3 regions of the Nocardia sp. NPDC004278 genome follow, and region 3 is predicted to be linked to each of the others. Evidence: riboswitches for the same ligand, from Rfam matches in the RefSeq annotation. Region 3 holds a riboswitch; each other region holds the start of a gene.
The links. Region 3 has a riboswitch for glycine ahead of ACWEO2_RS16320 (serine hydroxymethyltransferase). Riboswitches for the same ligand answer to the same signal wherever they lie in the genome.
Positions count from the first base shown of each region.

Region 1: another riboswitch for glycine. It lies ahead of gcvP (aminomethyl-transferring glycine dehydrogenase); the one in region 3 lies ahead of ACWEO2_RS16320 (serine hydroxymethyltransferase).
Region 2: another riboswitch for glycine. It lies ahead of gcvP (aminomethyl-transferring glycine dehydrogenase); the one in region 3 lies ahead of ACWEO2_RS16320 (serine hydroxymethyltransferase).

Region 1 covers NZ_JBSGEQ010000025.1:29,396-39,585, forward strand. Annotated here, with positions in the region: gene glyA (serine hydroxymethyltransferase) at 1-83, opposite strand, end outside; gene gcvH (glycine cleavage system protein GcvH) at 80-484, opposite strand; gene gcvT (glycine cleavage system aminomethyltransferase GcvT) at 566-1,735, opposite strand; gene gcvP (aminomethyl-transferring glycine dehydrogenase) at 1,732-4,701, opposite strand; glycine riboswitch at 4,825-4,932, opposite strand; partial or broken gene ACWEO2_RS30980 (radical SAM protein) at 5,292-5,771, shown strand; gene lpdA (dihydrolipoyl dehydrogenase) at 5,861-7,234, shown strand; gene ACWEO2_RS30990 (PucR family transcriptional regulator) at 7,307-8,845, opposite strand; gene ACWEO2_RS30995 (aldehyde dehydrogenase family protein) at 9,050-10,190, opposite strand, start outside.
Region 2 covers NZ_JBSGEQ010000001.1:59,466-69,655, forward strand. Annotated here, with positions in the region: gene ACWEO2_RS00265 (DUF2252 domain-containing protein) at 1-866, opposite strand, end outside; gene ACWEO2_RS00270 (GMC oxidoreductase) at 929-2,623, opposite strand; gene ACWEO2_RS00275 (CDP-alcohol phosphatidyltransferase family protein) at 2,917-3,501, shown strand; gene gcvH (glycine cleavage system protein GcvH) at 3,618-4,016, shown strand; gene odhI (oxoglutarate dehydrogenase inhibitor Odhl) at 4,187-4,672, shown strand; gene ftsR (transcriptional regulator FtsR) at 4,746-5,582, shown strand; gene ACWEO2_RS00295 (bifunctional nuclease family protein) at 5,744-6,217, shown strand; gene ACWEO2_RS00300 (MerR family transcriptional regulator) at 6,405-7,004, shown strand; glycine riboswitch at 7,138-7,238, shown strand; gene gcvP (aminomethyl-transferring glycine dehydrogenase) at 7,411-10,190, shown strand, end outside.
Region 3 covers NZ_JBSGEQ010000009.1:95,207-105,396, forward strand. Annotated here, with positions in the region: gene ACWEO2_RS16285 (nuclear transport factor 2 family protein) at 1-26, opposite strand, end outside; gene ACWEO2_RS16290 (VOC family protein) at 145-519, shown strand; gene ACWEO2_RS16295 (MFS transporter) at 521-1,843, opposite strand; gene ACWEO2_RS16300 (metallophosphoesterase) at 2,001-3,398, shown strand; gene ACWEO2_RS16305 (alpha/beta hydrolase) at 3,510-4,571, shown strand; gene ACWEO2_RS16310 (tetratricopeptide repeat protein) at 4,573-6,255, opposite strand; gene ACWEO2_RS16315 (L-serine ammonia-lyase) at 6,361-7,716, opposite strand; gene ACWEO2_RS16320 (serine hydroxymethyltransferase) at 7,713-9,002, opposite strand; glycine riboswitch at 9,038-9,132, opposite strand; glycine riboswitch at 9,133-9,225, opposite strand; gene ACWEO2_RS16325 (IclR family transcriptional regulator) at 9,377-10,162, opposite strand; gene ACWEO2_RS16330 (putative nucleotidyltransferase substrate binding domain-containing protein) at 10,176-10,190, opposite strand, start outside.

The DNA of each region.
Region 1 (10,190 bases), on a different contig from region 3:
GTGCGCTGACGCTCGAGTTCCCTACCGATGAGTGCGGCGACTTCAGGGTCGAAATCCAGGAGGGTCTGGTCCAGGACGCTCATGCCACGACTCCGTTCTTCTCCGCGTACTGGGCGGCGGTCAGCAGGTCACCGGCGGCGGAGGGCTGCACGGCGAACAGCCAACCCTCCCCGTAGGGGTCGGCGGTGACCAGACTCGGGTCGTCGACAACGGCGCTGTTGACCAGGGTCACACGGCCGCTGACCGGCGGGTACAGCTCGGAGACGGTCTTGGTGGACTCGACCTCACCGCAGCTCTCGCCGGCGACTATGGTGGCGCCGACCTCGGGCAGGTCCACGAAGACAAGTTCGCCGAGCGAGTTGACGGCGATCGAGGTGATGCCGACTCGGACGGGGTAGTCGGGGAGGTCGGCTCCAGGTGCGATGGCCACCCACTCGTGGTCGTCGGTGTAGCTGCGGTCGGCGGGCAGATCGGATGAGGACATGGTTGTACCTTCTCGAGGGTTGTCGTTGGTGACTGGGTAGGTCAATGGTGTTCGGGCGCTGCGTGTTCGAGCGCTCCGGCTTCAGGAGCGGCGATAGAAGGGCGAGGGGGTGACTACGAAGGGTTCCTTCTTGCCGCGGACGTCGACGGTCAGCTCCGTCCCGGACTCCTGCAGAGCCGCATCTACGAAGGCGAGCGCGACCGGGTAGCCGAGGGTCGGCGAGAGCGCACCAGAGGTGACGACACCGACTGCCGTCTCGCCCGCCGCGTCGTACACGGTGTAGTCGGCGCGGGCCGCTCGTCGGCTGGTGCCCTTCAGCCCCACCAGCACCCGCTCGATGGGCCGCTCCGAAAGTTCCTGCAGCGCACCGCGTCCCACGAATTCCTTGCCCAACCGAACCACCTTGCCGAGTCCGGCCTCGTAGGGGTTGGTGTCCAGGGTCAGCTCGTGACCGTAAAGCGCCATGCCCGCCTCGAGCCGCAGGGTGTCGCGGCAGGCGAGACCGGCCGGCGCACCGCCACGGTCCGCGGTCGCGTCGAGCAGTGCCCGCCACAGCTGCACCGCCTGCTCGTTGGGCACATACAGCTCGAAGCCGTCCTCGCCGGTGTACCCGGTGCGGGCGAGCAGCACGTCGATGCCGGCGACCGACGCGGGGGTGACCGCGTAGTACCTCAGGTCCGCCACGACTGCGACCTGCTCGTCCGGCACCAGTGCCTGCACGATGTCCTGGGCGGCCGGACCCTGCACGGCGATCAGCGCGGTCCGCGCCGACTGGTCGTCGACCTCGGCATCGAATCCCGCACCGCGCGAGACGAGTTCACGTGCCACGGTCGGTGCGTTGGACGCGTTGGCCACGACCAGGAAGTGCTCGTCGGCGAGCCGATAGACGACCAGGTCGTCGATCACTCCGCCGTCGGCGTTGCACAGCAGCGAGTACTTGGCCCGCCCGATGCCGATCTTGGAGAGTTCGCCGACAAGCGCGTAGTCGAGCAGCGCACCGGCGGCGGGGCCGGTGATCGCGATCTCGCCCATGTGCGAAAGGTCGAAGAGCCCGGCAGTGCTGCGCACGGCCCGATGCTCGCTGAGCTCGCTGCCGTACTTGAGTGGCATCTGCCAGCCGGCGAAGTCGGTGAAGCTTGCTTCGAGGTCGGCGTGCTCTTCGAGCAGCGGAGATACAGGGGATGTCGAGACGGACGAAACGGTGCTCGAGCCGGTGGCTGTGTCGGATGCTCGCTCGCTACGCTCGCTCATGCGAAAGCCTCCTCGCGGATGTCGGCGTTCGCCGAGGTGCCGGTGTCGTTGTGGTTGGTCGGGGTTTCAAAGGCCTCGGGCGCCGGGCAGGAGCAGACGAGGTTGCGGTCCCCGTGTACCCCGTCGATCCGACGTACCGGTGGCCAGTACTTCGCGGCGCGCAGGGAGGCGACGGGGAAGGCGGCCATGTGGCGGGGGTAGGGCAGGGTCCACTCATCGGCAGTGACCTGCTCCGCAGTGTGCGGCGCCTGGCGCAGCGGGCTGCGCTCCAGCGGCCACACCCCGTCGCTGACCAGGTCGATCTCCTGCCGGATCGCGACCATCGCCTCGATGAACCGGTCCAGCTCGGCCAGATCCTCCGACTCCGTCGGTTCGACCATCAGGGTGCCGGTCACCGGGAAGGACAGGGTCGGCGCGTGGAATCCGTAGTCGATCAGTCGCTTTGCCACGTCCTCGGCGGTGACACCCGTCTCCTTGGTGATGGCGCGCAGGTCGAGGATGCACTCGTGCGCCACCAGACCCGACGGTCCGGTGTAGAGCACCGGGAAATGCGCGTCGAGCGACTTCGCGACGTAGTTGGCCGCCAGCACCGCGGTCTTGGTGGCGCCGGTCAGGCCGTCCGGGCCCATCAGCGCGAGGTATGCCCAGGTGATCGGCAAGATACCGGCCGAGCCGTAGTTCGCGGCCGAGACCGGCGCTCCTCCGTCGCCGCCGCCGAGTGGGTCCCCGGGCAGGAACGGGGCGAGATGCGCGCGCACCGCGACCGGTCCGACGCCGGGTCCGCCGCCGCCGTGCGGGATGCAGAAGGTCTTGTGCAGGTTCAGATGTGAGACGTCGCCACCGAATTTGCCCGGCTGGGCCAGGCCGACCAGCGCGTTGAGGTTCGCGCCGTCGATGTACACCTGACCGCCGGCCTGGTGCACCAGGTCGCAGACCGTGCGCACGTCGTTCTCGTATACGCCGTGAGTGGACGGGTAGGTGAGCATGATCGCGGCGACCTTGCCCTCGTGGACCGCAATCTTGGTGCGCAGATCGTCGATGTCGATGTTGCCGTTGGCCGCGGTGGCCACCACGACCACCTGCATCCCGGCCAGGACCGCCGAGGCAGCGTTCGTTCCATGTGCGGATTGCGGGATGAGACAGATGTTGCGGCCGCTCTCGCCGCGGGACTCGTGGTATCTGTGGATCGCCAATAGTCCGGCCAGCTCGCCCTGAGATCCGGCGTTGGGCTGCAACGAGACTCGATCGTATCCGGTGATCTCCCCGAGCCACCGCTCGAGGTCGCCGATCAGCTCCAGGTACCCGCCGGTCTGCTCGGAGGGCGCGTAGGGGTGGATGCCGGCGAATCCGGGCCAGCTGATGGGCTCCATCTCCACCGCGGAGTTCAGCTTCATCGTGCACGACCCCAGCGGGATCATGGTGCGGTCCAGGGCGAGGTCCTTGTCCGAGAGCTTCCGAAGGAACCGCAGCATCGCGGTTTCCGAACGGTGCTCGTGGAACACGGGGTGCTGCAAGAACTTCGAGGTGCGTTCGAGCTGGGTCGGCAGCCCGGCGACCGCGGTCGGCGTTGCCGTCACCATCGCGCCGAAGGCGGCCACGACGCGACGCACCACGTCGTCGGTGGTGCACTCGTTGCAGGAGATGCCGACGTGGTCGTCGTCCACCAGGCGCAAGTTGATGCCGTAGCGATCGGCGGTGGCGACGAACTCCCTTGCCTGACCCGGCACCCGGACCTGCACGGTGTCGAAGAAGCGGTCGTGCACGATCTGGTGGCCGGCCGCCCGCAGGCTCTCGGCAATCGTCACGGCCTGGCGGTGGACGCGGGTTGCGATGACGCGCAGACCCTCCGGACCGTGGTAGGCCGCGTACATGGCGGCCACGTTGGCGAGCAGTGCCTGCGCGGTGCAGATGTTGCTGGTCGCCTTGTCGCGGCGGATGTGCTGTTCGCGGGTCTGCAGCGCGAGCCGGTAGGCGGGCTGTCCGTCGACGTCGACGGAGACCCCGACCAGGCGGCCCGGGAGCATGCGCTCGAGCCCGGTGCGCACGGCCATGTAGCCGGCGTGCGGGCCGCCGAAGAACAGTGGCACGCCGAAGCGCTGCGCGGATCCGACCGCGATGTCGGCGCCCTGTTCTCCGGGCGGCGTCAAGATCGTCAACGAGAGCAGGTCAGCGGCCACCGTGGTCAGTGCCCCGCGCTCGCCCGCGGCCGCGATCAGCGGTGACAGGTCGCGCACGGCGCCGCTCGCGCCCGGCGCCTGGAACACCACACCGAATGCGTCGTCGTCCGGCAATTCACTGGAGAGATCCGCGATCAGCACCTCGATGCCGACCGACTTGGCACGCCCCTGGACGACCGCGAGGGTCTGCGGCAGGCAGTCCGCGTCGACGATCACCCGGTTCGCGGCGGACTTGGACTTGTTCGCCCGCCGCATGAGCAGCACGGCCTCCATCACGGCGGTGGCCTCGTCCAGCAGGGAGGCCCCAGCCACGGGGAGCGCGGTGAGATCCTCGATCAACGTCTGGAAGGTCAGCAACGCCTCGAGCCGACCCTGGGAGATCTCCGGCTGATAGGGCGTGTAGGCGGTGTACCAGGCCGGCGATTCGAGCAGGTTTCGCCGCAAAACCGCAGGTGTGACGGTGTCGTGGTAGCCGAGACCGATCATCTGGATACGGGTCTGATTGCGGTCGGCGAGGGCACGCAGGTCGGCCAGGACCTGCGGCTCGCTCCGGGCCGCCGGCAGGTCCATGGCCTGCTCGCTGCGGATCTGGTCCGGCACCACGGCGTCGATGAGCTCATCGAGCGTCTGGTAGCCGAGTGCTGCGAGCATGTGCTGTGCTGCCGAGGCGTCGGGACCGATATGACGCGAGGGAAAGTCGCTGGTAGAGGGCCCACCATTGGGGGCAATGCGGGTTTCAGCTGACACGAGGTGACTCCGGTTTCGCTCTGTCCGGACCGCACCGGACATCGACTAGGGGGCACCTCCCCGCTCTGTCCTGAAACCTGAGAGTTTGGGCATTGCCGCGCTAGGGCGTTGCTCTTCACCTTCGGTAAGTACCGGCCTGCGGCCGTTCCTGTTCTCCAGAGTTGCCTCGGCGCTGCGGTACTTGGGCCTGAGAGATTCCCGGGGAGGAAGTTGCTCCTACGGCGCCTCGGAGTTCAGAAGTCTGAAACTCGGAGGTTCTCCCGCTGCGCGTCATCGGCGTCTTCAGTTGTGACTTGCAGAACAGTACACACTCCCCCGAGGTTTGTCTGCCACCGACCTCTCGGGACCACTCGACCGCCGATCCCCCTTGCCAAAACGCATCAGCGTTTGGCATCCTCGGTCGGGAACTCGCTCAGCTGTGACCGCACACACCGAGCATTCGGCGTCCAGATACCAAGTCCCGCAAAGGTATCGAGGGCCTGCCTCCTCTTCCCCCTGCTGACACCGCTTCCTGCGAGCGCTGCTCGGCCATGAATGTGCGGGTCTGACATCACCGGCGACTTCGCGTCGCCGCACAGCAGCCGGATCCTTCCAGCGAGCTCTCGCCGGCTCCGGCTATCGAAGGAGTTCCCATCAGCGCCTCACCCCACCCCTCCCCCCTCGCCCCGGACGGGCGTCGACTGCTTCGGCTCGAGGTTCGCACCGACCGGACTCCGGTCGAACGCAAGCCGCCGTGGATGAAGGTGCGGATGCACACCGGACCCGAATACCGAGCGCTCGCCGCCCTCGTCGAACGCGAGCACCTGCACACCGTCTGCCAGGAGGCGGGGTGCCCCAACATCTTCGAGTGCTGGGAGGACCGCGAGGCGACCTTCCTCATCGGCGGCGACCAGTGCACGCGGCGTTGCGACTTCTGCCAGATCGACACGGGCAAACCCGCCGACCTCGACCTCGACGAGCCGCGACGGGTCGCCGAGTCGGTCAGCGCGATGGGCCTCCGGTACGCAACGGTGACCGGCGTCGCTCGCGACGATCTACCGGACGGCGGCTCCTGGCTGTATGCCGAAACGGTGCGCCAGATTCGCCGGCAGAGCCCGGGCACCGGCGTAGAACCCGAGGTGATGGCCGCCGCCGATTCCCGGTAGATCCACGAAATGCCTTCAGCCACACAGCTTTCACATTCCACACCAGGAGTATTCACATGACCTCACGATCCGCAGACGTGGTCGTTCTCGGCGGCGGTTCCGGCGGGTACGCCGCCGCCATCCGCTCGGCCGAACTCGGCCGCTCGGTCATCCTCGTCGAGGAGAACGAGCTCGGTGGCACCTGCCTGCACCGCGGGTGCATTCCCACCAAGGCGTTACTGCATGCCGCCGAGGTGGCCGACAACGCCCGCACCGCTTCGCAATTCGGCGTCGATGTGTCGTTCGGCGGCATCGACGCCGAGAAGGTGCTCAGCTACAAGGACACCATCGTCACCCGGTTACACAAGGGCCTGCAGGGCCTGATCGATTCGTACGGCATCCGCGTGGTCAACGGCCGCGGCCGGTTCGTTGCACCGAACGGCGTCGAGGTCGACGGCGAGTTGATCACCGGCACCGACGTGATCCTCGCGACCGGGTCGCACCCCAAGTCGCTGCCCGGGATCAGCATCGGCGGCCGAGTGATCACCAGCGACCAGGCCCTGACCCTGCCCGAGGTCCCCGCCAAGGCCGTAATCCTCGGCGGCGGCGTCATCGGTGTCGAGTTCGCCAGTGTCTGGGCGTCCTTCGGCGCCTCGGTGACGATCGTCGAGGCGCTGCCGCGGTTGGTCCCGAACGAGGACGAGGCCCTCTCGAAGTACCTCGAACGGGCCTTCCGGCGGCGCAAGATCACCGCCAAGACGGGCGCCCGGGTGACCGAGGTGGCGCGGGACGAGGCCGGCGTGCGCGTCATCCTCGGGTCCGGCGACGTCCTCGATGCCGACGTCGTGCTGGTTGCGGTGGGTCGAGGTCCGAACACCGCGGCGACGGGCTACGAGGAGGCGGGCATCGTCCTCGACCGCGGCTTCGTCACCACCGACGAGCGACTGCGCACCACGCTGCCGAACGTGTACGCGGTCGGCGACATCGTGCCCGGACTCCAGTTGGCCCACCGCGGATTCCAGCAGGGCATCTTCGTCGCCGAGGAGATCGCGGGCCTGAGCCCCGACCCGATCAACGAGACCGGCATCCCCCGCGTGACGTACTCACACCCCGAGGTGGCGTCGGTCGGCCTGACCGAGGCCGCGGCACGGGAGGCGTTCGGCGAGGAGATCAAGACCGTCACCTACGACCTCGCGGGCAACGGCAAGAGCCAGATTCTCAAGACATCGGGAGCAGTCAAACTCGTGGTAGCGCCGGATGATTCGGTGATCGGCGTGCACATGGTCGGCGATCGGGTCGGCGAGCTGATCGGCGAGGCACAGATGCTCTACAACCTGAAGGCGAATGCGGGCGAGGCCGCGAAATTCGTGCATGCTCATCCCACGCAGGGCGAGGCGCTGGGCGAGGCGCTGCTGGCCGTCTCCGGCAAGCCCCTGCACGTACACGGGTAGCCCTACCACCCTGGTGATTGTCGCGGCGTGGCTGAGTGGTGGCCTCGGATCGCGGTGGATGATCCGCGCGGGTTACTTCAGATGTCTACTCGGACTTGTCTCGGTCCTTGGAATTGAGAGCAACTCGGCTGCCCGCACGGCCAGCCATAGCTCTGTCAGTGAGTTCGTGTCCGCCACGTCGCGGTCGGTGAGCGCCTCCACCTTCCGGATTCGGTACATCACCGTCTGCCGGTGGATGTGCATGGCCTGTGCGGTCCGTTGCCACGACCGCTGGTGCTGCAGAAACATGTCGAGGGTTTCGACGAGTTGCGACTGGTGCTTCTCGTCGTAGTCCAGGACCGGCCGCAGGATGCGGTCGAGCAGGGTCTGTGCGTCGGCCACGTCGGACAGGCCGATCCAGGGTACGGCGCTGCCGTACCGAGACACGACGATTCCCCGGCGTTCCGCGATCGACAACGCCCAGGAAGCCTCCCGGGCCGCATCCTGAAACCTGCTGAGCGAACCGATTTTCCCGCTTACTCCGATCCGGGCGGTCGGGCCGAGCGCCCGGATGAGCACGGCGTCGGTGTCGGTGCCATCGGGTACCAGAACATGGGCTGTGTCCATGCGGAGCCGGCACAGATAGGGCAGTGACCGCCGCCACAACGAATTGTGCAGGTCCAGCATGCGATTCGTGTCGTCGCTGTGGGCGGCGACCAGCACCGCGGACGCCGGATCCAGGCCGAGTTCGGCGAGCTGATCGGCGACAGCGGGAATGTCCATCCGCCCTTCGAGCATCTGAGTGAGTAATCCCGACTTGTAACGCCGCTCGTGTTCGAGCATGAGCCGTGTTTGGGAGAGTTCGATCGCTACGACGGTGGCCGCATGCTGGAGTTGGATCGGGTCGACGCTGACCTTCGGATCGCTGAGCGCGACCAATGCGGCCCCCGCGTGCCGCGGGATGTCGGTGAGCATGGCCGCACGGTCACCGATGGACGGAAGGCCGTATGCTCCTCCGGCCACGTTCTTCGACGAGTCCGACAATGCCGCGATGGCGTCGCTGACCGTCGGATCCAGCGGCGGCGAGTCCGGGAACCACGGCTCACCGGTCGCGCGTTCGCATACCTGGATCTCACATCCCAGCTCGCGTGCCAGCGCAGACAGTAGGGCTGCTGGGTCGGCGCCATGAGCGGTGCGGCGGCGGATCAGGTCATACATCCGGACCGTGCGACTCAGCCGCTGCGACTGGTCGAGGAGGGTGGCCTCCGCGACGGCCCGCGAGATGGCGACGAAGGGCAGCGGATACCGGATCCACAACACCGGAAACCCCAGTTCGTCACTGACCGTCGAAACCGCCTTGGTAAGCGGCGGGCAGTACATGTTCTCGCCGATGCCGAGGCCGGCCACTCCTTTCGCGGCAAGCTGTCGCACTAGGTCGGCCTGCGCTTTCGCTGATTTCGGAAACGACATACCGTTGGTCATCAGGAACTCGCCGCCGGTCACCCAGCGCCAGGGTTCGGGGAGATCGGTGACATGTGTCCACGTGACCTCACGTCCGAGACCTGCCGCTCCGGAGTGCACATCGAGTTGGAGGTGCGGGATCTCCGCGAGCTCGCCGATAGTGATTGCCACGATCACATCTTAAGCACCGGTGACCAAGCCGTTTGTGCGATCGAATAGAACAGATCGTCATTTTTGCGTCTTTGCTACTCGCGCCCAGGCGCGGGTGGAGCGGTGTTCCGGCAGTGCCGGGGACACCGCTCCACCTTTCTGTGGACTGAGTCTCAGCGCCGTCTCGTTGGTGTCACCTCGGGCTCCGATGCTCGTATCCAGGGCTCATGCGCCGTGGTTGATCATGACGTGTTTGGTCCGGGAGAAGTCGTCGAGCGCGTAGAGCGAGAGGTCGCGCCCGTAGCCCGATCCCTTGAACCCACCCCAGGGCACCTCGCATGCGAACACGAGGTGCGAGTTGACCCAGACGGTGCCGAAGTCGAGCCGCTTGGGCACGTCGAGGGAGAGGCCCGCGTCCCGGGTCCACACCGATGCCGCGAGGCCGTACGGTGTCTCGTTGGCCCTGGCGACCGCTTCGTCGGTGGTGCTGAACGATTCGACCGTGACAACGGGGCCGAAGATTTCCTGCTGGGTAATCGGCGCGCCGGCCGGCACCTCGCTGAACACGGTCGGTTCGATGAAGTAGCCGGGGCCGTCCAGGACCGCGCCGCCGATGGCCGCGTGCAGGCCGGCTGCCCTTGCCTCGGCCAGCGAGTCCCGTACGCGCTCGAAGTGTGGGCGGGAAACCATGGGACCGATTTCGACGTCGTCCCCGGCGGCCGGCGCGCCGACTACCAGCCTGCCGACTTCCCGAACCAGGAGTTCGGTGAACTCTTCCGCCACCGATTCGTGCACCAGCACCCGGCAGGCTGCACCGCAGTCCTGGCCCGCATTCCAGAATCCGGCGTTACGCACTCCGGCCGCGGCCGCACCGAGGTCGGCGTCGGCGAAGACGACGACGGGTGCTTTGCCACCGAGTTCGAGGTGAACGCGTTTGACGGAACGTGAGGCGGTTTCCGCGACTGCCTGGCCGCTGAGAACACTTCCCGTCACCGCGACAAGTGCGATGTCGGGGTGTTCGGCCAGGCGCTGCCCCACTGTCCGGCCTCGGCCGGTCACGATATTGACGATCCCGTCGGGGATGTGTCCGGCGACGAGCTCGACCAGCTTCAGTATCGACAGCGGGGTCTGTTCGGATGGCTTGAGCACCACGCTGTTTCCGGCGGCCAGAATGGGGGCGATCTTCCATGCGGCCATCAGCAGCGGATAGTTCCAGGGTGTGATCACCCCGACCACTCCAACCGGTTCGCGGAGAATGACCGAGGTATGTCCCCGCGCGTAGTCTCCACCGGCCAGGGAAGTCATCGTCCGCCCCGCCCCCGCCATGAACCGGAAGGTGTCGATGGTGTTGGAGATATCGTCCTCG
Region 2 (10,190 bases), on a different contig from region 3:
CGAAAGGCGATATCGGACACCGCGAATCGGGCCAGCAGATTGCGCCGGGACTCGCGCAGGGTGTCGCCGTAGCGTTCGAGGCCGTCGATGATCTCCTCGGCGATCTTATCGTCGACGGGTGTGAGAATCGGTGGGTCGCTAACGAATCGGTGCCGGCTGATCCCGGTCTGGTGATCCTCGAGATGTTCGGTCCACTTCTCGACCACCTTGGCGCTGGTGTTCTTGCGCGCCTTCTTCGCGGCCTTCTTGAAGTCGTCGAGCAGATCATCGGCCCTGGCCCGACTCAGGATCGACTCATCCGGCAGTGCGCTCCAGGACTCCATGAACGGTTGGTCGGCGAGATGATCGATGGTGAGCCGATACGACCGCGCGGCATCACGGGCGGCTCGCACGCAATCGTCTTCCGCTGCACCACCTTCGCGGCCCGCCAGGACCAGGCTGGCGGCCAGCCGCTCCAGATCCCATTCCCACGGGCCGACAATGGTTTCGTCGAAATCGTTGATGTCCATGACGATTTCGCCGCGCGGCGTGCCGTACAGGCCGAAATTTGCGGCGTGTGCGTCACCACAGAGCTGTGCGGACAGACCGCTGTCCGGACTGCCCGCGAGATCGGCGGCCATCAGACCGGCCGCGCCGCGATAGAAGGTGAACGGCGAGGCGATCATCCGGCCGATCCGCAGCGGCACCAGATGCGGCAACCGGCCGGCATTGCTGGCCGCGAGGAATTCCAGCACATCCGGCCGCCCGGATCCGGTGGCCGCCCGGTCCCGCGCGGTGACCGGAACCCGCTGCCGCAGTGCGCGACCGCGGGCGCGCACCTCCTCGGCAGGGACGTACGAGCGAAGATTGATACCACCGTCCAACACTGTGACATTTTGCCGCACCTGCGGCGCGGCGTGTTCGCGGCCCTCCGCGCGCGTCAGCTTGGTCAGGTCGCGGGGACGACCGGATCAGCGGGCGTGATCGGCAACCGCAACGCACCGGGTGCGGCCGCTGGCACCGCGGGATGTTTCGGCGCGACGGGGGAGATCCGCCGGTACTGCGAACCGAGTTCCGGACGCGGATCGGCGTCGTTCTTATTGGGCCAGAACGCCAGCGCGCGCTCGGCCTGTGCGGTGATGGTCAGCGACGGATTGACCCCGAGGTTCGCCGTGACCGCGGAACCGTCGGCAATATGCAGCCCCGGGTGCCCGAATACCCGCTGATACGGGTCGACGACACCGGCCTCGGGACCCGCGCCGATCACGCAGCCACCGATGTAATGCGCGGTGGCCGGGATGTTCAGCACATCCATGATCAGGCCGTGGGTATCGCCGTTGACCTTGGCGCCGAATCGGCGGCCGATATCGTGGGCCAGCGGAATCCAGGTCGGATTCGGTTCGCCGGTGCCCTGTTCGGTCTTCAACTTCCCGCGCCTGCGGTAGGAGGTCAGCGAATTGTCCAGCGACTGCATGACCAGCAGGATCACCGACTTCTCCGAGGCGTGGCGGGCATTGAGGCTGCGCAGGAATACCAGCGGATGCAACACGATCGCCAGCAGGAAACGCAGGAATCGGAATGCGCCGCCGTCCACGATCGGCACCGACATCGGGAACAGTGCGTTCTGCCCCTTGCCGTAATGGCATACCTCGATATGGGTATCGGCCTCCGGATGGATGGAGGAGGTGATCGCGATGCCCTCGGCGAAATCGCTGCGTGAGCGGCTCACCACATTGAGAATCGCCTCGGAGTTGCTGCGGGTGAGTTCACCAAGGCGCGGCGACAGGTTGGGCAGCACGGCCTCATCGCGCATCTTGTGCAGCAGCTTCTGGGTGCCGAGCGCGGCACCGGCGAATACCACCTGCTCGGCGGTAAAGGTCTTGCGCTGCTTGCGGACCCAGCGATCCGAGCGCTCGGTCTCGACCGCGTAGCCGCCACCGGACAGCGGCTGCACCGCGGTCGCGGTGGTCAGCGGATGCACTTCGGCCCCGGCCTTTTCGGCCAGGTAGAGGTAGTTCGTCGTGGTGGTGTTCTTGGCATTGTTCGGGCAGCCGGTGAAACATTGCGCGCAATGCACGCAGCCGCGCCGCCGCGGGCCAGCGCCGCCGAAGTACGGGTCATCGACCTCGGTGCCGGGATCGGCCTCGTTGAAGAACACACCGACATTGGTCGGGTGGAAGGTATTGCCGACACCCAGATCGTCGGCGATCTCCTTGATCACCTCATCGGCCGGTGTCATCCGCGGATTCGGCGCCACCCCGAGCATGCGTTGGGCCTGGTCGTAGTACGGCGCGAGTTCGGCCCTCCAGTCGGTGATATGAGCCCACTGCTTATCGGTGTAGAAGTTCGGCAGCGGCTCGTAGAGGGTGTTGCCGTAGATGAGCGAACCACCGCCGACGCCAGCGCCGGAGAAGACCGCGCATTTGCCGAGGATGCTGATCCGCTGCGGTCCGGTCAGACCGAGCCGCGGGGCCCAGATCGATTTGCGCACATTCCAATTCGTCTTCGGAATATCCTCGGCGGGCCAGCGGCGACCCGCCTCGAGTACGCCGACCCGGTAGCCCTTCTCGGTGAGGCGCAGCGCGCTCACGCTGCCGCCGAATCCGGAGCCGATCACTACCACGTCGTAGTCGAATGCGGGCATGGTTTCCCTCTCTGAACCGTGCGACAGCCTGTTCACAACCAGATGAGATGGTTTCACACTCATTCTGTCACCGGCTGAGGTGTGGCGTAATGCGCTGCTGGCGACTGCTTGCAGGTCGCTCGAAAAACCAGCCTGCCCGTGCGCGAAACTGTCCGCAACCGGCGTGCCCGGATGGCGTGAACCGGGGTCGGTGCGGTATGCACGGGGCTGTGACAACCGAATCGGGGAAGACGGAACCGGGCGGACGCGCCGACTCCGGCACGGGCGATACGGACGACCCGGCCGTCGGCGGTATCTTCGCCGACCGCATCCTTACCGTCCCGAATGTCCTGAGCGTGCTGCGACTGGTCGGCGTTCCACTGTTCCTGTGGCTACTGCTGGTGGTGCGGGCCGACGGCTGGGCGTTCGCACTGCTGGTGGCCAGCGGCGTCACCGACTTCCTGGACGGCAAGCTGGCCCGGCTGCTCGACCAGTCCTCGCGGCTCGGCGCGCTGCTCGACCCGTTCGTGGATCGGCTGTTCCTGGTGACCACGCTGGCCGCCTTTGTCATCCGCGGGCTGCTGCCCTGGTGGGTCGCGGTGATCCTGATCGGTCGGGACGCGATCCTCGCGCTGACTCTTTCGGTGTACAAACGCCGCGAGCTCGACCCGCCGGAGGTCATCTACCTGGGCAAAGCGGCCACCTTCGGTTTGATGTCCGCGCTGCCGTGGCTGCTGGCCGGTCAGATGGACTGGGCGCTGGCAGGTTTCGGCCGAGCCTTCGGTGGGGCATTCCTGGTCTGGGGCACGGCGGTGTATGTGTGGACCGGCGTGCTCTACCTATGGAAGGCTTTCGCCGTCGCGCGAGCGATACCGGCTGTGCCACACCGCAGTGAGTAGCGATTAGAGTTGCCTTGTACACCCGTAGCGACCTGTTGCGGGTCGCTCGAAACGATCAGTGGCGACTGCCCGCAGGTCGCTCGACAACGATCTGCCGATCGAGGAAAGGACGGCCTGTGACCCAGACCCCCGAGGATCTGCGCTACACCGAGGAACACGAATGGGTGCAGCGGGTCGGCCCGACCCGGGTTCGGGTGGGTATCACCGACTACGCCCAGTCTCAACTCGGTGACGTTGTGTTCGTGCAGCTGCCCGATGTGGACAAGGACGTGGCCGCGGCGGACAGCATCGCCGAGGTGGAGTCGACCAAGAGCGTCTCCGACATCTACGCCCCGCTCGCCGCGAAAGTCGTTGCGGTGAACGAGGATCTGACGTCGACGCCGGAAACGTTGAACAGTGATCCCTACGGCGACGGATGGATCTTCGAGCTCGAATTGAGCGACGAGGCCAGCACGGATGCGGCACTCGGTGCACTGCTGGATGCCGCGGGTTATCAAGGAGTTATCGGGGGCTGACCAAGCCTTCCCGGTTCTACCTGCACGGGTACGCCCTGGCAGGGTACGGTCAAAGCCAACAGATGTGCCGGTGCTTGGCAGCCGGTGTTCTAGCGTCAGGATCCCCAGGTCGTGGCGGTAAAGGCAGCACCTGCTTGCATGGATAATCAGGTTCGAGGAGGAGAGAAACGGTGAGCGAGAACAAAGACCCGGGTTACGGGGAGACCGCGGCCGAGACGACGTCGGTCTTCCGCGCGGATTTCCTGAACGAGGTCGACGCGTCGCGCTCCGCTGAGGTGACCGGCGAACAGCCGGTCCAAGGGGTCGAGGGTCTGCCCGTCGGTGCAGCCCTCTTGGTCGTCAAGCGAGGCCCGAACGCGGGCTCGCGCTTCCTGCTCGATCAGCCGACCACGTCGGCGGGGCGCCATCCCGACAGTGACATCTTCCTGGACGACGTCACCGTCAGCCGTCGGCACGCCGAGTTCCGGCAGGACGACGATTCGTTCCAGGTGGTCGATGTGGGCAGCCTCAACGGCACCTACGTCAACCGGGAGCCGGTGGACTCCTCGGAGCTGCAGAACGGTGACGAGGTACAGATCGGCAAGTTCCGCCTCGTGTTCCTCACCGGACCACGGGCCCAGGTGAACGAGTCATCGGCGGGTGCGGGCAGCCTGTGACTCCTGCGGCACGGATCATGCGTGTCGACGGTGTTGACAGGGAAGAACGCTGTGTCATGAAAGACTCGGTGCTATGACGGGCGCGGCGCAGTGGGCTCGCGGAGGCATGTCGATCGGCTCCGTGCTGGACCTGCTGCGACCGGACTTTCCGGACATCACCATTTCGAAGATTCGCTTCCTCGAGGCCGAGGGGCTGATCAGACCCGAGCGCACACCGTCGGGTTATCGCAGGTTCTCGATCGCGGACTGTGAACGGCTCAGATTCGTTCTGACCGCACAGCGCGATCAGTACCTGCCTTTGAAGGTGATCAAGGAACAGCTCGAAGCGATCGACAGCGGTGCGGCGACGCTCGGTGTGCGGGAAGCCCGCGCCCGGGCGCACTCCGGCCGCAGCGGTGCGCCGGAGGCCGGGCATTCATTGCCCGACTCCGCGCCCACCGCAACACCTTCGGCGCATACCGCGCCCCGGACCGCGGCGCCGCGCAAACTCGGTGTCGTACCCGGTGAGATCTCGCCCGACGAGCTGCGATTCGATCACGAAATCCGACTCACCCGCGCGGATCTGCTCGCCCAGGCCGAGATCGACGAGAAATTCCTTACCGACCTGGTTCGAGCCAATCTGATCACGCCGGGCGCCGCGGGATTTTTCGATGCGGACGCGGTGACGCTGGCCAAGACCGCCAAGGCGATGGCCGAATTCGGGCTGGAGGCACGGCATTTGCGCGCGTTCAAGCTGGCCGCGGATCGTGAGGCCGCGCTGGTGGCGCAGATTGCGGCCCCGATCGCCAAGAGCCGCGACGCCGGTGCGCGGGCCCGCGCGGAGGAGACGGTACGCGAACTCGCGGCGCTGTCGCTGACGCTGCACACCTGTCTGGTGAAGGCTTCGGTGCGGTCTTCGCTCGGCAGCTGAGGCTTCCGGCGGGTTTCACTTTGCGTTCCAGACGGGCAACACGCCGATTTCGGCTGTGCACACGGAATGCTTGACGCCTCGCGGTTCGCTTAGACTCGTGAGTACGGCGAGCCCTGCAGCGGTCATGCCGGGCGGCCGGCGAGTCATTGGGAGGCAGTGCGATGAGTGAGATGCGCGTTATCGGCATTCGTGTCGAGCAGCCACAGAACCAGCCCGTGCTGTTGCTCCGCGAGGTTTCCGGAGACCGGTATCTGCCGATCTGGATCGGGCAGGCCGAGGCGACCGCGATCGTGCTCGAACAAGAGGGGGTGACCCCGATCCGTCCACTGACCCACGATCTGATCAAGATCCTGATCGCCGACCTCGGGCACACTCTCAAGGAAGTGCGGATCGTTGATCTGCAGGAGGGCACCTTCTACGCGGATCTGGTCTTCGACAACGATCTGCGGATCTCGGCCCGGCCGTCGGATTCGGTAGCGATCGCCTTGCGGGTGGGTTGTCCTATCTATGCCGAGGAGCCGGTGCTCGAAGAGGCCGGGCTGGTCATGCCGGACGAGCGCGAGGACGAGGTGGAGAAGTTCAAGGAGTTCCTCGAATCCGTTTCGCCGGACGACTTCAAGGCCACCGACAGCTGAGCCGCTGCGCCAGGGCGGTCGGTTGGTCGAGCTCTTTCTTCTAGAGGTGAAGTAGAGGTCGAGACTCCTACCGCGCGTCGCGTTTGGTCCGACGATGCCGCTCCCGGGAGAATCACAGGGAGTAATCTCGATAGTTGGGCCACGTCCGTTACGGCCGGTCGTTGGTCGTGACGGAGCCGGGTCATCGATGAGGCTAGGCGTCGGCGAAGCAAGGGAGTGGTCAGTGGCAGAGCAATCGCAGGATGTGGTACAGCCAGGCCTGTTCCCGGATGATTCGGTGCCCGACGATTTGGTGGGCTACCGCGTACCGAGCGCGTGCCAGGTGGCCGGGATCACCTACCGGCAGCTCGATTACTGGGCGCGCACCGGATTGGTCGTTCCGTCCATCCGTGGGGCTGCGGGTTCGGGCAGCCAGCGCCTGTATTCGTTCAAGGACATTCTCGTCTTGAAGATCGTGAAGCGACTATTGGACGCGGGCATCTCGTTGCAGAACATTCGCATCGCCGTCGACCATCTGCGCAGTCGCGGCGTGCAGGATCTGGCGGGCATTACGTTGTTCTCCGATGGGACCTCGGTGTACGAGTGCACCTCGCCCGAGGAGGTAGTCGATTTACTGCAGGGTGGGCAGGGCGTCTTCGGAATCGCGGTCAGCGGCGCCATGCGGGAACTGACCGGAGCCATCGCCAACTTCCCGGCCGAGCGGGCCGTGAGCGGCAGCGCGAGCGAGCGGCCGGAGGATGAGCTGTCCTTCCGCCGTAAGGCTCGGATGAACCGGAAGACCGGCTAGGGATCGATTTGTCGAGTGCCCGTCGCTGTGGCGGCGGGCACTCGTCTGTCCGGCCGAAGTGATGAGCGCTACACGCCCATCCGGGGTCTGGTGGCGTCATTCGTTGCGCGCGCGGCATAAACTGACGGTGCGTCGCCGCCGTGCGGGAGAGTTCCGGACTTCACAAGAGTTCGGGCGCCGAAGGAGCAGCACCTCCCCGTCAATCTCTCAGGCAAAAGGGACCGTACGGGCTTCGACGTCTCTGGAAAGTGGCAACTCCGCACAACGCGGCGGTTGCCCGCCCATGGGGAAAGGGGTCTCGGCACCTGCGTCGCGGCATCCGAATCTCTCAGGCTCCACGACAGAGGGGGAGGGCCGGTATCCGTCGACCGCCGTTGGTCGACCCGCCCGACCTTGGGAGCTTGTCGTGACTCGATCATTCGCCGACCGTCATATCGGACCCGACCGGGATGAACTCGCCCGGATCCTGGACGTCGTCGGCGTCGGCTCGCTGGCCGAGCTCGCCACCGCGGCACTACCCGCGAGCATTCTGGACGGCTCCGGACTCGAGGTGCTGCCACCCGCCGCGACCGAGCACGAAGTGCTCGACGAACTGGCCGCGCTCGCGCATTCGAATACCGTCGCCACCTCGATGATCGGGCTCGGCTACTACGACACGTTGACCCCGCCGGTGCTGGTACGCAGCCTGCTGGAGAATCCCGCCTGGTACACGGCCTATACCCCGTATCAGCCCGAGATCAGCCAGGGGCGGCTCGAGGCACTGCTCAACTTCCAGACCATGGTCTCGGATCTGACCGGGATGGAGGTGGCCAATGCGTCCATGCTGGACGAGGCCACCGCCGCCGCCGAGGCGATGACGCTGCTGCGCCGGGCTGGCAAGTCCACCTCCGCGCGCCTGCTGATCTCCGATGATCTGTTCCCACAGACCAAGACCGTGCTGCACACCCGCGCCGAACCGCTGGGAATCGAGATCGTCGAGGCGGATCTGTCCGGCGGTGAACTGCCCGATGGCGAGTACTTCGGTGTGCTGGTTCAGGTTCCGGGCGCTTCGGGTCGGATCGTGGACTGGCGGCCGGTGATCGAGGCGGCGCACGAGCGGGGCGCGTTGGTCGCGGTCGGCGCGGATCTGCTCGCGTTGACGCTGATCACGCCGCCGGGGGAGCAGGGTGTGGACGTATGTTTCGGCACCACACAGCGTTTCGGTGTGCCGATGGGGTTCGGCGGTCCGCACGCCGGATATCTGTCGGTGCACGCCGCGCATGCGCGTCAGCTGCCGGGTCGACTCGTCGGGGTGTCGGTGGATGCCGATGGCCATCAGGCGTATCGACTCGCACTGCAGACCCGCGAGCAGCATATTCGCCGGGAGAAGGCGACCTCAAATATTTGTACCGCGCAGGTGCTGCTGGCGATTGTGGCCGCGATGTACGCGAGCTATCACGGACCCGATGGACTGCGCGAGATCGCCCGGCGCGTGCATCGGCGGGCGGCGGCCATTGCGGCCGGACTCGATGGTGCCGTGGTGCACGACAATTACTTCGATACGCTGCTGGTGCGGGTGCCCAGTGGCGCGGAAGCCGTAGTGGCGAAGGCGAAGTCGAGCGGTATCAACCTGCGACTGGTCGACGCGGACCACGTCGGTGTCGCCTGTGATGAGGCGACCACCGAGACTCATGTCGCCGCCGTACTCGAATCCTTCGGCACCGCACTGACTTCCGAGGCGAACGGGCCCGCGGCGGCGGTCTCCGTCGAGACCCGTACCTCGGACTTCCTCACCCACCCGGCATTCACCAGCTACCACACCGAAACCGCGATGCTGCGCTACCTGCGGCGGCTTTCCGATAAGGATATCGCGCTGGACCGCAGCATGATTCCGCTCGGTTCCTGCACCATGAAGCTCAATGCGACCGCGGAAATGGAGGCCATCACCTGGCCCGGCTTCGCCCGCGTGCATCCGTACGCGCCGGTCGAGGATGCGCCCGGCCTGCTGAAGGTGATCACCGATCTGGAGAACTGGCTGTCCGCGATCACCGGCTACGACTCGGTGAGCCTGCAGCCGAATGCGGGCAGCCAGGGTGAATACGCCGGACTGCTGGCGATTCGGCGCTACCACCTCGATCGTGGTGACGCGCACCGCGATACCTGCCTGATTCCCTCCAGCGCGCACGGCACCAACGCGGCCTCGGCGACCATGGTCGGCATGCGGGTGGAGGTCGTGAAGTGCCGTGCGAACGGCGACGTCGATCTGGATGATCTGCGCGCCAAGATCGCCGATCACGCGGAGCGGCTGGCCTGCATCATGATCACCTACCCGTCGACGCACGGTGTCTACGAGCACGAGGTCGCCGAGCTGTGCGCACTGGTGCACGACGCCGGTGGCCAGGTATACGTCGACGGGGCGAACCTGAACGCGCTGGTCGGCCTTGCCCGTCCCGGTCGCTTCGGTGGTGATGTCAGCCATCTGAATCTGCACAAGACCTTCTGCATTCCGCACGGCGGCGGCGGTCCCGGTGTCGGCCCGGTCGCGGTGCGTTCGCATTTGGCGAAGTACCTGCCGGGCGATCCGCTGGAGTCGGCTTCGCACGCGGTGTCGGCGGCCCGCTACGGTTCGGCCTCGATTCTGCCGATCACCTGGGCCTACATCCGGATGATGGGTGCGGATGGTCTGCGCACGGCGACGTTGACCGCCATCGCATCGGCCAATTACATCGCGCGCCGCTTGAACGAGTACTTCCCGGTGCTCTATACCGGCGAGAACTCGATGGTCGCGCACGAGTGCATTCTCGACCTGCGTGATATCACCAAGCGGACCGGTGTCACCGTGGATGATGTGGCAAAGCGGCTGGCGGACTATGGATTCCACGCGCCGACCATGAGCTTCCCGGTCGCTGGCACGCTGATGGTGGAGCCCACCGAAAGTGAAAACCTCGCGGAGCTAGACGAATTCATTCGCGCGATGATCGCGATCCGGGCCGAGATCGACCAGGTCGCCGCGGGAGTGTGGCCGGTGGATGACAATCCGCTGCGGGGTGCGCCGCATACCGCGGCCTGTCTGGTCGGGGAGTGGGACCACCCGTACAGCCGGGAGATCGCGGTGTATCCGCACGGTATTGATCCGTCGCGCGGCAAGGTGTGGCCAGCCGTGCGTCGCATCGATGGCGCCTACGGTGACCGCAATCTGGTCTGCTC
Region 3 (10,190 bases):
TTGTCGACTACATCTCGATTGCTCATGAGCCCATATTAGAAGGATCATTCTAAATCAACCAGAGGGCAAGGCCGGTGATCCGCAGCACAGCGGTGGCTCGCCGACCCGAGCACAGGGCGGGGCTGGATGGCTACGCTCGGTTGGATGATCCTTCGCCATGTGACCGTGGATTGCGCCGATCCGTATGCGCTTGCGACGTTCTGGAGTGCCGTCACCGGATGGCCGATAGCCGAGGAGGACGGGCCGGGCACCGATGAGGCCCTGGTCGAATCACCGTCCGGAGTTCCCGGCCTCTTGTTCATCCGAGTACCCGAGGACAAGACGGTGAAGAACCGGATCCACTTCGACTGGATGCCCACCGAACGCAGCCGTGACGAAGAGGTGCGCCGGATCCTCGACCTGGGCGCGACACTCTACGAGGACCATCGCAGCGCCGATGGGCTCGGGTGGGTCACGCTGCTGGATCCGCAAGGCAATGAGTTCTGCGTCGAGCGGAGTGCGGCCGAGCGAGCGGCCTGACTCAGCGCCGAACTCCCGAATCCGTTGGCGCGGTGCGGATTCGGGATCGCAGGGCGAGGACGCCGATGGCGGAGCCGATCATGGCGAGGCCGACGACCCACAGTCCGGCGCGCTGGGTGCCGGTCAGATCTTTTAATGCGCCGGTCACGTACGGTGCGACGAACCCGCTGACATTGCCGATCGAATTGATCAGGGCGATACCGCCAGCCGCGGCGGCACCGGAGAGGAATGTGCTCGGCAGCGCCCAGAAGGTGGGCAGCGCGGCGAGGACACCGACCGCGCATACGGTGACCGCGACCATTGCGGCGAAGGGATTGCCCAGATACAGCGCCGCCGGAATCGCGAGCCCGCCGACCAGCGCGGGCAGCGCCACATGCCAGGCCCGCTCGCCCGTCCGGTCACCGTGCCTGCTCCACACGACCATGACAACGGCGCCGATCACATAGGGGACCGCGTTGATGAGCCCGCGTTGCACCACCGAATAGTGGGTGCCGTACTGCTGTTGGAATCCGGTGATGATGGTGGGCAGGAAGAACCCGAGCGCGTACAGGCCGTACACGATGCCGCCATAGATGAGGGCAAGGCCGAGCACGCGCGGATGGGTGAGGGCCTTGCGCACCGTCCAGTGTTCGACGCGTGCCGCCTGCTCGGCGTCGAGTTCGGCGGTCAGCCAGTCCCTTTCCGCCGGTGTCAGCCACTTCGCCTGTGCGGGTCGGTCGGTGAGGAAGAACCAGGTGACGACCGCGAGCGCGATCGCGGGCAGTCCCTCGACCAGGAACATGAAACGCCAGCCGCTGAGTCCGAAGACACCGTCGCCGTACTGGATGATCAGACTCGATACCGTCGAACCCAATGCGGTCGAAATCGGCACCGCCGTCATGAACAGGGCGACGATTCTCGCGCGCTGGGTCTGCGGAAACCAATAGGTGAGATACAGCAGGATGCCGGGGAAAAATCCGGCCTCGACCACACCCAGCGTGAATCGCAGGATGTAGAGCCAGGTCTCATTGGGCACGAACGCCATGGCGGTGGCGACCGCACCCCAGCTCACCATGATCCTGGCGATCCAGCGTCGCGCCCCGAAGCGGTGCAGTGCCAGATTGCTCGGCACTTCCAATACGAGATAGCCGATGAAGAAGATGCCGGAGGCGAATCCGAACGCCGTTTCGGTCAGTCCCAGATCCGATTTCATCCCGCTGGGTCCGGCGAATCCGATATTGACCCGATCCAGGTAGTTGATGAAATACAACAGCCCGAGATACGGCACCAAACGAATCGTGACCTTGCGCAACGTCGCGCGGGACACCTCGGTCGTTCCACCCATCCGCGCACTCTCGACCCGGATCCGGTTCGGAGTCAAATCCCCACGCCCGGCGATACCGCTCGAATGTTCGATAACGGAAGCCGACCTGTCATGTGCGCGGACCCGAGCGTTCAACCGGCAACCGTACCGTCGGGGACAGAGGCGAACGGAGATCACTATGCTCGATCCGCGACTTCGGACCCTGTGGCTGGCGAATGTGGCAGCGGGCGCCGCGGCGGTCACCGTGCGAACTCCGCGCTACGCGCACCCGAGAGTCGCCGATTCCGTTCGGGTGCGTCGGGATTCGATGGTGGCCACCGACCTCGAGGTGGTCACGGTGACCGATCGCTCGGCGATCCTGACCTGGACCACGCGCGCCCGCGACCGCTACGGGCGGACCCGCCCGGTACCCGCCGATACCGAGGTCAGGATCGCACCGGTCGACGGCCGGTTGTCGGCGCGGCCGCACTTCCTGGACTCCCGGCCGACCGCCTACCACTACGCGGAACTCGACGGACTCGAGCCCGGCCGCACCTACCGGTTCGAGGCCTATTCGGACGGGCGCCGCGCCGTCCCCGCCCGCACCCTGGTGACCCGCCGCGCCGGAACACCCGAATCCACTGGCACATTCACCACCGCTACCCCGCCGCCGGGACGGCTGCTGCACACCATCGCACTCGCCAACGATGTGCACTACGGGGAACACAGCAGCGGCCTGGTCGTGGCCGGACTGCCCACCGGTCTGAGCCACGATACCGAGCATTATCCGGACTTCATGCTGACGGCTTTGCTCGATGATCTGCGCCGACCCGACCGCGCGGCCGATCAGCTGATCGTCGCGGGTGATCTCACCGATACCGGTACCCTCGAACAGTGCCTCGGCGTGCGCAAGCGGCTCGACGGGTGGGGTGTCCTCGGCCGCGATTACTTCGTCTGCCGAGGTAACCACGATAAGCCGGATGCGCACCGAATCGACCACTGGGGCAAGGTATTCCACGCCCGCCAGCGCCTGGTCGAGCATCGTGTCGGCGAACTGCGCATGATCGGCCTCGACACCACCCGGCTGCGCGGATCCGGCGGCACCATCGTGGCACCGCAATTGGCGCATCTGCGTGAGGTGCTCGTGGCCGACTCCGACCGGCCCACCCTGGTCTTCGGCCACCATCCGGTGACTTCCCATGCGGCGGTGAGCAATCCGGGCGGCCCCGGATTCGTCCTCGACCGCACGAATGCCGCCGCCCTGCACACCCTCTATCGCAACACCCCGGGCGTATTCCTGCACCACTGCGGGCACACCCACCGCAATCGCCGCAACCGTCCCGACTCCGGTGTCGATGTCGAATTCCTGGAAGTCGCGGCCACCAAGGAATATCCGGGCGGCTATAGTCTGCTGCGCCTCTACGAGGGCGGGTACACGGTCAACTTCTACAAGACCCGCACCGAATCCGCCCGACGCTGGAGCACCCGCACCCGCCGCCAATACCTCGGCCTGCACCCCGATCACGCACTCGGCAGCTGCGCCGACCGCAATCACGTCGTACTCCGCGACTTCTCCGGTCTGCGGGCTGGCCGGTAGTTACGAGCGGCGTGGCTTCCACCGCCACCGGTGTGCACAAACGTGCTCGGTGCTGTATACGGGAACGGGCGCGATGTTCAGTGCGGCCGATTCGGGAGAGGTTGGGAGCCGATGGGTGTTGGTGGTCTTCGATTGGCCTCGGTTATCGCCGCCGCGGCTGTGCTCGGGAGTGGGTCCATCGCGGCCGGAGTTCGTTCGAACGCGGCACCGGACCCGATCATTGCCAACGGTTCGGTGTTGGCGTCGGTGACGACCGAGGATGGGTCGAGGATTGCCGCGGTCGATATTCGTGATGCTCGCAATCTGACATTGACGGTGTATTCGGGGGCGATGGGCCGGGAGCTTTCGGTGCAGGTGCAGCGGCCCGCGGATACCGGTGCGGCGCGGCCGACGGTGTATCTGCTGGCCGGGGTGGATGGCGGCACCGATGGTTCGACGTGGGCCACGAAGACCGATGTCATGCGGTTTTTCGGCGATAAGAACATCAATGTGGTGCAGCCGATCGGCGGGGCATACAGCTACTACGCCGATTGGCGTGCGGTGGACCCGGTGTTGGGAGTCAATAAGTGGCAGACGTATTTGACTCGCGAGTTGCCGCCGTTGATCGATGCGGCGCTGGGGACCAATGGGCGCAATGCCATTGCGGGGATCTCCACGTCCGGCACATCGGTGCTGTCGCTGGCGATTTCGAGTCCGGGGCGGTACAGCTCCGTCGGTGCGTTCAGCGGGTGTGCGCAGATCAGTGATCCGGTCGGGCAGGCGTTCGTCGAAATGTCGGTGCGCAAAGGGCACGGAGATCCCGTGAATATGTATGGGCCGCCCCAGGATCCGATGTGGGCGGCCCATGATCCGTATGTGAATGCCGAGGGGCTGCGCGGGTTGAATTTGTACCTGTCGGCCGGGAGTGGAATGCCGGGCCCCTATGACAATCCCACCGATCCGCATACCCAGACCCCAGCGGAAGGTGGGCTCCCGCTCCAGGTGACCATGGGCGGCGCCATCGAGGGAGCCACGGCCTGGTGCACCCGCAATCTGCGAGACCGGCTGAATCAGCTCGGCATTCCCGCCACCTTTGATCTCGAACCCACCGGCACCCATTCCTGGGGCTATTGGGAACGCGCGCTGAAGGATTCGTGGCCGGTGCTCAGCAATGGGCTCGGCGATATCTCCTGACTCACTCGTGCGCACCGCAGCAGCGCGTATCCACGTGACCGATCGCGGACAATCGGCAGAAGCACGAGGCATCGATCGGCACATCCGCCACGGCCGTGGCCAATTTCAACTGCTGGGCGATGATTCGGGCCTCCCCGGCCTTGCCGAGGCGCACCAGGCATTCGTGATAGCCGTGCAGACTCCAGACATTGCCCGGATGTTGGCAGGCGCGCGGCAGGGTGTCATCGAGCCCGAGATCGGCTCGGTAGACGGCCTCGGCCTCGGCAATGCGGCCCTGTTCGAGCAGTAGCGCAGCGTAGGCGTGCCGAGTCGGCTGCATCCAGCCCCACGGTTCGTCGTAGGGCAGATTGTCGTCGAGGTCGATGCCGCGGCGCAGGGCTTCGAAAGCGCTGTCGTAATTGCCCTTTCGGTACTGGAGTTCACCGTCGAGCATGGCCGCGGCAATGGCGAGGATATCGCGGCAGGTGTTGTTGAAAAGGGTCCGGGATTCGGGAACCCGGTCGACCGCGGCGAGGAAGTGGCGCTGCTGCTCATCGGCCTCGGCGACGCGGTTGGTCGCGGCGTAGGCGACGCCCTTGGCGTAATGCAGCATCGCGACGGTGACGCAGTACAGCTCTTGATCTTTCGGCAGCGCCAGATCGATGATCTCGGCCCATTTCCCGAACCGGATGAACGTGTGGACCCGCATCGACAGGAAGCCCTCCAGCCAATCCGCCATCGGCGGCGACTGCACCCGCAGCAGCTCCTCCGGAATGGAATTCTCCAGCTGCGCAACGGTTTCCAGCGCCACCCGAGACTGCCCGAGGAACATCGCGCCATAGATTTTGAAGTGATAATTGTGCGCGCGGTAGAGAGTGTAGAAGTTGATCTCCCCCGCCAGCCGGACATACTTCTCGTCCGCGGCGATCGCGGCCGAATTGGCGGCTACCACCGCACGGTAGTCACCACAGAGCACATCCAGATGCGACGGCATGTGCTCGAGATGACCCGCATCGGGCACCAGACCACGCAGCCGATCCGCCACCATCAGCGCGGCTTCCGGCGTCGGCGACATCTCCATCAAATGGATGTATAGATGCAGCACGCCCGGATGCCCGCGCCCCTCGGCGGTCCGCAACGCCCGCTCCAGCACGGCCTTGGCCTCGAGCGTGGCCGCCCCGTCGGCGGGCGCACCACTGCGCTGATCCCACAGCGCCCACGGCGTCTGATTCATCAGCGCGTCGGCGAACAGCGTCGCGACCTCGAGATCATCCGGAAACCGCTGGTAGACGCCGCGCATGGCCGCGGCATACTCGGCATTCCAGACCGACCCATCCCCATCGGGCACCTTCGCCGGATACCGCGCGGCCAATGCATCGATCAGCGCACGCTCGACCTGCGAGCCCCCGAGTTCGGCGGCCTTGCGGGCGGCGTCATGGGTCCGCGCGACCGTATCGGCCAACTCCGTAGCGTCGAAGAACTCCCACGGCTTGTTGTAATTCGGCCCCAGCGCATATGCCACCCCCCAGGCGGCCATAGCGCACCCCGGATCCAGCTGTGCAGCCCGCTCGAAGCACTGCACCGCCTCCTCATGGTTGAAGGCATACGTCCAGATCAGCCCGCGATCGAACCACCGCTGCGCGGCAGCCGACGCCGTCGTCACCGGCCGCGCATAAGTTCCGAGATCGTAGTAGTCCACGGCCATTCTCCCGGGCTCGGATATGAGTGGATCTCAGCCTTCTGGACGATTATGCGCCCCGCGACCACTGATCGACGCCGCCCACAGTTCTGCCCGACGATCGCTGCGGCCTCAGCATTCGACGACGGCGACCGCGAGGCCGCCCTGGGAGGTCTCCTTGTACTTGTCGAGCATGTCGGCACCGGTTGCGCGCATGGTTCGGATGGCCTGGTCGAGGGAGACGTGGTGGATGCCGTCGCCGCGAACGGCCATTCGGGCGGCGGTGATGGCCTTGACAGCGGCGACGCCGTTGCGTTCGATGCAGGGGATCTGGACGAGGCCGCCGATCGGGTCGCAGGTAAGGCCGAGGTTGTGCTCGATGCCGATTTCGGCGGCGTTCTCGATCTGGGCCGGGGTGCCGCCGAGTACGGCGGCGAGTCCGGCGGCGGCCATGGCACAAGCCGCACCGACCTCGCCTTGGCAGCCGACTTCGGCGCCGGAGATGGAGGCGTTCTCCTTGATCAGCTGGCCGATCGCCCCTGCGGTCAGCAGGAATTCGATCACGGCGTCCGCGCTGTCGGTGACGAACCGCTGAATATAGTGCAGCACAGCGGGAATGATGCCGGCCGCGCCATTGGTCGGTGCGGTGACGACGCGTCCGCCCGCCGCGTTCTCCTCGTTGACAGCCATCGCGAACAAGGTGACCCATTCCATCGCACGCAGCGGATCTGTTTCATCGGCTTCGAACATCAGGCGATCGTGCAGTGCCGCTGCCCGCCGCCGCACACTGAGCGCGCCGGGCAGGACACCGCGCGTGGTCATGCCACGTCGGACGCAATCCTGCATGACGGCCCAGATATCGAGCAGCTCGGCACGGATGTGATCCGCACTGCGCCAAGACATTTCGTTCGCCAGCACAATGGCGCTGATCGGCTGGCACGCCGCGAGAGCGAGCAGGTCGCGCCCCGAACAGAATGGCTGCGGCACGGCCACGACCTCGGCCGGTCCAGCGATCTCGTCCTCGTCGAGGACGAAACCACCTCCGACGGAATAGAACTGGCGTTCAGCGAGCACGCATCCGACATCGTCGAGAGCGCGGAACAGCATGCCATTGCTGTGGAAGGCGAGTTTGGTCCGCCCGAGCAGTTCGATGTCCTCCTCGATGAGGAAGCCGATCGGGTGCACGCCGCCCAGGTGCAGCATGCCGGTGGCGCGCACGTCGGATGTGGTGCGCGCCACCACCTTCGGCTCGACCACCTCGGGTCGTTCCCCCGACAATCCGGTGACGACCGCCTCGATACTGCCGTGCCCGCGCCCGGTCGCGCCGAGCGATCCATACAACTGCACCCGTACGGCAGCCGTATTGTGCAGCACCCCATCGGATTTCAGCCGATCGATGAACCGCGCCGCCGCCCGCATCGGTCCCACCGTATGCGAACTCGACGGCCCGATGCCGACCCGGAACAGATCGAAAATGCTGACCGTCATGCCGTACCGCGCAGACCCGGGTACAGCGGAAACCGGCGTACCAGCGCATCGACGCGCTCGGTTGATTCGGCGATGGACTGCCCCCGCAGCAGCGCCACCGCGATGATATCGGCGACCTCGGTGAACGCCTCGATATCGAACCCGCGGGTGGCCAGCGCTGGCGTACCGATCCGCAGTCCCGAGCTGACCATCGGCGGGCGTGGATCGAACGGAACGGCATTGCGGTTCACCGTGATGCCGATGTCGTGCAGCAGATCCTCCCCCTGCTGACCGTCGAGTTCGGAATCACGCAGATCGACGAGCACCAGGTGCACATCGGTGCCGCCGCTGACGACATTGATGCCCGCCGCCCGGCAGTCCGTGGCGAGCAACCGTTCGGCGAGCAGGCGCGCACCGGCGAGAGTGCGCTCCTGACGTTCCCGAAACACCGGTTCGCTTGCCATTTTGAACGCGACGGCCTTGGCCGCGATCACATGCTCGAGCGGCCCGCCCTGCTGTCCGGGAAAGACCGCCGAACCCAGCTTCTTGGCCAATTCCTCGACCGCGAGAATGAATCCGCCACGGGGTCCGCCGAGCGTCTTGTGGGTTGTCGAGGTGACGATATGCGCGTGCGGCACCGGCGAGGGATGCAGCCCGGCCGCGACCAGACCGGCGAAGTGCGCCATATCCACCATCAAATACGCGCCGACTTCATCTGCGATGCGGCGGAATTCGGCGAAATCGAGATGGCGCGGGTACGCGGACCACCCCGCCACGATCAGCTTCGGCCGGTGCTCGTGGGCGAGCCTGCGCACCTCGTCCATATCGATGAGATGGTCCTCGGCCCGAACGTGATAGGCCGCGACGTCATAGAGCCGCCCGGAGAAGTTGATCTTCATCCCGTGCGTCAGATGACCGCCGTGATCCAGCGCCAGCCCGAGGATGCCGTCACCGGGCCGCAGCACCGCGTGCATTGCCGCCGCATTCGCCTGCGCCCCCGAATGCGGTTGCACGTTCACGTATTCGGCGCCGAAGAGCCCGCGCAGTCGCTCGATCGCCAGCGACTCGATCTGGTCGATATGCTCGCACCCGCCGTAGTAGCGACGCCCCGGATATCCTTCGGCGTACTTATTGGTCAGCACCGATCCCTGCGCCTGCATCACCGCGAGCGGCGCGTAGTTCTCCGATGCGATCATCTCCAGCCCGCGCTGCTGACGGTCGACCTCCCGGTCCACCAATTCGGCGACGAGCGGGTCGAATTCGCGCAGTGTGGCATCGAGTTCGGTTCGGATAGCGGAGTCGGCCATGAGGAGCCTTTCGTCGACGCGTGCGCGTAGGTAGCTCCTCCCGCTCTGTCCAATGGCCTGAGAGATTCACGCACCCGGTCGGTGCGTTTGCCCCGTCGGCGAGTGCGCGTGCACTGCTTTCCAGAGTTGCCTGAGCGCAGCGGTACTGGGGCCTGAGAGATTCCCGGGAGGTGTTGCTCCTTCGGCTTCCACATACGGTGTGGAGATCTCCCGCTGCACGTCGAACGGCGGATATTCGGTTTCGCAAGAAGCAAGTTGCGTAGAACGCAACACGAAGCTCTATACGCAACTCAGTATTGGGCCATCCCACCCCCATGTCAACACGGGAAGGCAACCGAGATCAGACAGATTTCGATCCCACCCGGCGGGGGAGGTCAGCGCAGGTAACCGAGGCGGCGGCTGATATCGGCGGCGCTGGCGATGGTCAGTTGGGCGACGTCGGCGAAGCGGTCCGGACTCAGGCGGTAGGCCGGACCGGAAACGCTCAGTGCCGCAACGACGGCACCGGTGCTGTCGTAGACCGGCGCGGCGACGGCGTTCAACCCGATCTCCAGTTCCTCGCGTACATCGGCCCAGCCGTTCTCGCGCACCGCGACGAGTTGTGCGGCGAGGTCGGCGACCCTGGTCAGCGTATTGGCGGTGAATGCCTCGAGTTTGGCGCCGACGCGCTTGCGCATCTCCCCCGGCTCCAGATCCGCGAGCAGTACCTTGCCGCTGGAGGTGGCGTGCGCCGGACAACTCTGACCGACCCAGGATCGCAACGCGATCGAACCCGGCCCGTGTGCCTCGGCGATATTGATGATCCGACTACCGTCCAGCACAGCGAGATTGGTCGTCTCACCGGCCTCGATCGCCAGCGCGTTGCAGGCGCTCTGACTCTGTCCGACGAGATCGACCTGGGCACTGGTGGATCCGGCGAGCCGAACGATCGAGAAACCGAGCCGATACTTGCCGCGCTCGGACAGTTGCTCGACGTATCCCCGCGATTCCAGCACGGCGATCAACCGCGAAACGGTAGATTTGTGGACGCCGAGTTCGGCGGCGATCTCCGTGACGCCCGCCTGCCCGAGCTTGGCAATGATCTCCATGACCAGCAGCGCTCGGTCGACGGACTGCACCGCGGCCGTCCGCCCGTTGTCCTCGACACCTTGTTTCGCCATGACAATCGCCATTCTAGGTGGTTGTGGC